3 regions of the Allobosea sp. FW305-C-101 genome follow, and region 2 is predicted to be linked to each of the others. Evidence: predicted binding sites of a transcription regulator. Region 2 holds the regulator's gene; each other region holds the start of a gene.

Region 1 (2,263 bases), on a different contig from region 2:
ACCTTTTTCATCGCCTCGGCGATCATCTCGCCGATCGTGCGGTCGCCATTGGCCGAGATGGTGCCGACCTGCGCTACCTCCTCCGAGCCGGTGGTGGTCTTGGAATGCTCGCCGAGCGACTTCGTCACGGCCTCGACGGCGAGATCGATGCCGCGCTTGAGGTCCATCGGATTGATGCCGGCGGCGACGGCCTTGGCGCCCTCGCGGACGATGGCCTGGGCGAGCACCGTCGCGGTCGTGGTGCCGTCACCGGCCGCATCGTTCTGCTTCGAGGCCACCTCGCGGACCATCTGGGCGCCCATATTCTCGAACTTGTCGGAAAGTTCGATCTCCTTGGCGACGGTGACGCCGTCCTTGGTGATGCGGGGCGCACCGAACGACTTCTCGATCACGACGTTGCGGCCCTTCGGACCCAGCGTGACCTTCACGGCATTGGCAAGCGTGTCGACGCCGCGCAGCATCCGCTCGCGCGCGTCCTGCGAAAACTTCACGTCCTTCGCAGCCATGATTCCTCACTCCTTCAGACTTGAGGTTTCAGGTTGATGATGTGGGATGAAGGCCCCGTCAGGCGGCCTTCTTAAGGGCGGCCGTCGTCTCGACGACGCCCATGATGTCGGACTCCTTCATGATCAGGAGATCCTGGTCATCGATCTTGACCTCGGTGCCGCTCCATTTGCCGAAGAGCACGCGGTCGCCGACCTTGACGTCGGGCGGCACAAGCTTGCCGGTCTCGTCGCGCGCGCCAGCGCCAACGGCGACGACCTCGCCCTCCTGCGGCTTTTCCTTGGCTGTGTCGGGGATGATGATCCCGCCCTTGGTCTTCTCCTCGGCGTCGATGCGCTTCACGACGACGCGGTCATGCAGTGGCCGAAACTTCATGAGTTCCTCCAGTTTCCATGTCGGTCACATGTCAAAGCGGGCCGGCCCTGTTCAGGTCTCGCGGCGAGGTTCCGCGCGCCCTGAGGCGCCGTGCCCGCGCGAAGATTTGGGTTGCCCGATTTTTGCCTTCAAGAGGTCGGCAGCACTTTTTTTGATCGAGTGCTAACAGGCTGAAAAGGCAGCACAAACGCAACCTTTCGGCTTGCCAAAGCGTTGAAAATCCGCTGCCATCGCCGCAGTGAAACCAGGGAGCTGAAAGGAATGGCTTCGACAGACTTCGCCCGCCAGATCGCCGGCTATGGATTGACCACAGCCGGCATCCTCTACCGATTGCCCGACCACCCTTCGATCCTGCAGGAATATATCTGGCAGGATTACGATCTCGCTCCGCGCTTTCCCGAGCTCAACAAGTTCCTCGCCTTTTGGCAGGCCAAGCTCGACGGCAGGCTGTTCCGCATCACCGTCGCTCACAAGGACCTGATCGGCCCGGCTGACCTCAGCGCGGTCAGCGGCGAGTTCCGGCTCCAGTGACGTCGATGCTTCGGAGGGCTTGATCCGAAGAGAACACATCCCAAAATCATGGCAGCCGCCGGCAGCGACAGCGCGCTCGATGCGGCGATCAATCAAACCGGATCCATGTTGCTTCCAGGAGGATATGGCTATGGCAACGTTGGCAATGGCTCCCCGCCGCGGGAGGACTGCATGATGACATCCGACGACTTCGAGAGGCCGGTCGTGATCCTGACCGGGCTCGGGCACCCGGCGGCGATCGCGTCAGCCATGGAGGCCTACATGTTCCTGGCCGACTGGCCGGCGAGCAGGCGCGATCCGGTCCACGGCTTCGCGCTGAAGGCCTGCCTGGCGGCGATCCGCGGCGAGATAGAACCAAACACGGCGCGCGGCTTGTTCGCGTCCTGGGCGGAAAAGCATGACCTTCTCGCGCCCGACGTCGCTGCGCTCATGGGAAGCCGAAGAGAAGGCTCCCGGGGTCGTGCCTGATGAAGAGATGCCCGGAGCTGCCTCGCGGCCCCGGGCCATTGGCCGAGGCGGGACACGGCTTCGTGCTTGACTTCTGGAGAGCCAGATCGCGTTGCCCAACCAAGCGCCCCAGCCAACGCGCTGATGCGGTTGAGGATTGACCCATTTTCTTAGGAAAATGCCCCGAAATTGATAGTCGAACGGTCGATATCAAAATAAAAAATGGAATATCTAAAAAATTACTTGAACAGAACGGCAATAGCGTATAGATATATTTTTATCGAGATTGCTTGGATGGCCGTTGTTATTTTCGCGCTTTGGCGCGGCTCTGATAATCCCCCTTTCGAAATCGTTCTGAACTCGCCGTGCATTTTGTCGGTGAGCGACAGGTTTAGCCAAAGGAGGG
Region 2 (2,263 bases):
CCTCGGCCGTGCCCTGCACCTCGACGATGCCGCCCGAGCCGGTGATGACGAAATTCGCGTCGGTCTGCGCGCCGGAATCCTCGACATAGTCGAGATCGATCACCGGGTTGCCGGCGACGATGCCGCAGGAGATCGCGGCGACATGATCCTTCAGCGGGTTGGTGCCCTTGAGCAGGCCGCGCCCTTCCATCCATTTCAGCGCGTCGTGCAGCGCGACCCAGGCGCCGGTGATCGAGGCCGTGCGGGTGCCGCCATCGGCCTGGAGCACGTCGCAGTCGACGACGATCTGGCGCTCGCCGATCGCGGTGAGATCGACGACGGCGCGCAAGCTGCGCCCGATCAGGCGCTGGATTTCCTGCGTGCGGCCGGAGGGCTTGCCGGAGGTGACCTCGCGGCGCGTGCGCTCATGCGTGGCGCGCGGCAGCATCGAATATTCGGCGGTGACCCAGCCCTTGCCGGTGCCGCGCAGCCACGGCGGCCCCTTTTCCTCGACGGTCGCGGCGCAAAGCACCTTCGTCTCGCCGAACGTCACCATGCAGGAACCCTCGGCATAGCGCACCACGCCGCGTTCGAGCGTGACCTTGCGCATCTCGTCGGCGGCGCGTTTGGAGGGTCGCATGAAATATTCCTGTCTTGCGGGGGAGTGGCGGCTTGTAGGCGTTTGCGCCGCGCGCGGCAAGGCGCGGGCAGGCACGCCCCCTTGATCCTTGCGCTTTGCATGACGACAATAGGACGAGACCGACGGTTCGCCTGAAAAAGGTTCATGAGCGCCCATACGCCCCGCCCCGAGACGATGAGCGGCCTGGTCGAGACCGACCAGCGCTCGCGCGAGATTTTTCGCCAGATCGTCGACGGCTACCTGACGACGGGGGAGCCCGTCGGCTCGCGCAACATCGCCCGCCTGCTGCCCATGGCGCTGTCGCCGGCGACGGTGCGCAATGTCATGACCGATCTCGAACTGGCCGGGCTGATCTATGCGCCGCACACCTCTGCGGGACGCCTTCCGACCGAGCGGGGCCTGCGCTTTTTCGTCGACGCGATGATGGAGGTCGGCAACCTCACCGCCGACGAGCGGTCGCGCATCGAGGCGCAGATCAGGGTCGCCGCCAGCAACCGCAATCTCGACCAGACCCTGACGGAAGCCTCGGCACTGCTCTCCGGCCTGTCACGCGGGGCGGGCGTCGTCGTCACCACCAAGGCCGATGTCCGGCTGAAGCATATCGAATTCGTCCGGCTCGACCCGGCCCGCGCGCTCGTCGTGCTGGTCTCGGAGGACGGCACGGTCGAGAACCGCCTGCTGGCGCTGCCGGCCGGTCTGCCGGCCTCGGCCCTGAGCGAGGCCGCGAATTTCCTCAACGCCCGCATCCTCGGCAAGACGCTGGCCGAACTGCGCGGCGAGATCGGCGGGCAGCGCGCCCTGATGGAGCGCGAGCTCGATGTCCTGACGGCCCGCCTCGTCGAAAGCGGCATCGCGACCCAGGCCGGCCCGGGCAGCGACCGCCATCTCATCGTGCGCGGCCAGGCCAATCTGCTCGACGATCTCCGGGCACAGGAGGATCTCGAGCGCATTCGCATGCTCTTCGGCGATCTGGAGACACAGACCGACGTCATCGACCTGCTGACGCGCGCCGAGGATGGCGACGGCGTGCGCATCTTCATCGGCTCGGAGAACAAGCTGTTCTCGATGTCCGGCTCCTCGATGGTCGCCGCGCCCTTCCGCGACGCCGAGCAGCGCATCGTCGGCGTCGTCGGCATCATCGGCCCGACGCGCCTGAACTATGCCCGCATCGTCCCGATGGTCGACTACACCGCCAAGGTCGTCGGCCGCCTGCTGGACGGCAGCCGCTAGGCGTTGGCCAAGGCCCTGAGTTGGCTTTGCCGGCGGAAGCGGTTATCGAGCGGGCAAAGCATCCCTTTCCGCAATTCAGGTGCGAGCCATGTCCGAACAGCTTCCCGACCGTCTGTCCGTCAACCCGGAGAGCCCCTTCTACAATGAAGAGGTGCTGGCGCGCGATATCGGCATCCGCTTCAAGGGCGTCGAGAAGACCAATGTCGAGGAATATTGCGTCTCCGAAGGCTGGGTGAAGGTCGCCGCCGGCACCGCCAAGGACCGCTTCGGCCGCCCGATGACGATTACGCTCAAAGGCCCGGTCGAGCCTTACATCCGCGGCAACGTCGAGGGCTGAGCGTTTACCAACGTCATTCTCGGGCTTGACCCGAGAATCTCAGGCAGAATTAGGCGCCCGAGCCTCCGCCGGCACGA
Region 3 (2,263 bases), on a different contig from region 2:
GCCCGGAGCCTTGACGGCCGCGACCTTCAGGCCGCCACGGAGCTTGTTGACGACGAGCGTGGCCAGGGCCTCGCCCTCGACGTCCTCGGCGATGATGAGGAGCGGCTTGCCGGTCTGCACGACGGCCTCGAGGATCGGCAGCATCGCCTGGAGCGAGGACAGCTTCTTCTCGAAGACGAGGATGTAGGGGTCGTCGAGCTCGGCGACCATCTTCTCGGAGTTGGTGATGAAGTACGGCGAGAGGTAGCCGCGGTCGAACTGCATGCCCTCGACGACGTCGAGTTCGGTATCGGCGGTCTTGGCTTCCTCGACGGTGATGACACCCTCGTTGCCGACCTTCTGCATGGCCTTCGAGATCATCTCGCCGACCGACGAGTCGCCGTTGGCCGAGATGGTGCCGACCTGCGCGACTTCCGCGTTCGAGGTGACCTTCTTCGAGTTCTTCTTGAGGTCGGCGACGATGGCCTCGACGGCCAGGTCGATGCCGCGCTTCAGGTCCATCGGGTTCATGCCGGCCGCAACCGACTTGGCGCCTTCACGGACGATCGCCTGGGCGAGAACGGTGGCGGTGGTGGTGCCGTCGCCGGCATGGTCGTTCTGGCGCGAAGCGACTTCGCGGACCATCTGGGCGCCCATGTTCTCGAACTTGTCGGCGAGCTCGATCTCCTTGGCGACGGTGACGCCGTCCTTGGTGATGCGCGGAGCGCCGAACGACTTCTCGATCACGACGTTGCGGCCCTTCGGACCCAGCGTGACCTTCACGGCATTGGCGAGGACATCCACGCCGCGCAGCATCTTGTCGCGGGCTTCAGTGCCGAATTTGACGTCTTTGGCAGCCATGAGAGCTACTCCTTAGAACTTGAAACGGAAGAGAGCGGTCAGGCGGCGATCAGCCGACGACGCCCATGATGTCGGATTCCTTCATGATCAGGAGGTCCTGACCGTCGATCTTGACCTCGGTGCCCGACCACTTGCCGAACAGGACGCGGTCGCCCTTCTTGACGTCGAGGGCAACGAGCTTGCCGGCCTCGTCACGCGCGCCGGAACCGACGGCGATGACCTCGCCCTCCTGGGGCTTTTCCTTGGCGGTCTCGGGGATGATGATGCCGCCCTTGGTCTTCTCTTCGCTGTCAAGGCGGCGGACCACAACGCGGTCATGCAACGGACGGAACTTCATGGTTCTGTCTTCCTCTCGGTCTTATTCGTTTCGGGTGCCTCTGAAGGGCTCCCGGGGGAGGCTGTTAGCAGTCACCAAGTGAGAGTGCTAACAGATGCCAGCGGAGATAGGCGCGGGGGTCCGGAGAGTCAAGGAAGCACCCGGCGATAAAGTGAACGCGGCGGATGCGGTGTCGCAGGCGGCCTCGGACCTGCTGGCAGCAGCGCTTGAACACGCTAACATGGCGGAATGACGACGCCCTCGCCCGACCCGCGCCTCGACGCCATCGCCCGCTCCTGCGTCGCGCTGCATGTCCGCATGACCGCACGCGCCGTGACGCGGGCCTATGACGAGGCGATGCGCCCGAGCGGGCTCAAGATCACCCAGTTCGTGCTGCTTTCGGCGCTCTCAACCGGGCAATGGAAGTCGGTCACCGAGCTGGCCGAACGCTTCGCGCTGGAGCGGACCTCGCTGACGCGCAACCTCCAGCTTCTGGCGGCCGAGGGCATGGTCGAGCCGGTCGAATGCCGCGGCCGGGCCTCGGTCTATGCAGTGACCGAGAAGGGCAGGGCCGCGATCGAGGCCGCGATCCCGTACTGGCGGGAGGCGCAGGACAAGATCGAGGGCGGCTTCGGTGAGGACCGCTGGCGCGAGACCCGCGACGGTCTCAAGGCCCTGCGCCGGGCGGCGCGCGGCGAGCGTTGAAGCAGCGACGATCGGTTGACCGGCGCCCGGTCACATCTCTATCGTGCAGATACACGAATGGAGATCGGCATGAAGCGCGCGGTTGGGGTGGTGTCTCGCGAGGAACTGGTCGCGGGCGATGGCTTGAGTTTCCTGCGCGGGATCATCGCCTGCACCAATCCGGCGCCGCCCTTCGCCGACGCCATGGATTTCGAGCTGGCAGAGGCCGACGAGGGCAGGGTGGTCTTCGTCGGCCAGCCCTCGGCGCGTTTCTTCAATCCGCTCGGCACGATCCATGGCGGGTGGACCGCGACGATCCTCGATTCCGCCATGGCCTGCGCTGCCCATGCGACGCTGAAGCCGGGCGAGGGCTACACCACGCTGGAGATGAAGCTGAACTATGTCCGCCCGGTCATGCCGGAT

The links. The regulator HrcA, encoded in region 2, represses chaperone genes, less so after heat shock. The targets are predictions, from matches to a motif close to GTTAGCACTCNCNNNNNGNGAGTGCTAAC.
Region 1: groES (co-chaperone GroES) is a predicted target of HrcA. The motif match lies at 1,018-1,046, and genes of this name have one in related genera.
Region 3: groES (co-chaperone GroES) is a predicted target of HrcA. The motif match lies at 1,241-1,269, and genes of this name have one in related genera.

Annotation. Positions count from the first base shown of each region.
Region 1 covers NZ_JBYSYT010000002.1:1,317,180-1,319,442, reverse strand. The annotation lists gene groL (chaperonin GroEL) at 1-506, opposite strand, end outside; gene groES (co-chaperone GroES) at 565-879, opposite strand; gene AC3WMA_RS14000 (usg protein) at 1,141-1,410, shown strand; gene AC3WMA_RS13995 (DUF982 domain-containing protein) at 1,459-1,878, shown strand.
Region 2 covers NZ_JBYSYT010000004.1:386,104-388,366, reverse strand. The annotation lists gene rph (ribonuclease PH) at 1-619, opposite strand, end outside; gene hrcA (heat-inducible transcriptional repressor HrcA) at 764-1,849, shown strand; gene AC3WMA_RS19350 (DUF3297 family protein) at 1,938-2,186, shown strand.
Region 3 covers NZ_JBYSYT010000001.1:866,770-869,032, reverse strand. The annotation lists gene groL (chaperonin GroEL) at 1-840, opposite strand, end outside; gene groES (co-chaperone GroES) at 890-1,177, opposite strand; gene AC3WMA_RS04110 (MarR family winged helix-turn-helix transcriptional regulator) at 1,406-1,861, shown strand; gene AC3WMA_RS04105 (PaaI family thioesterase) at 1,931-2,263, shown strand, end outside.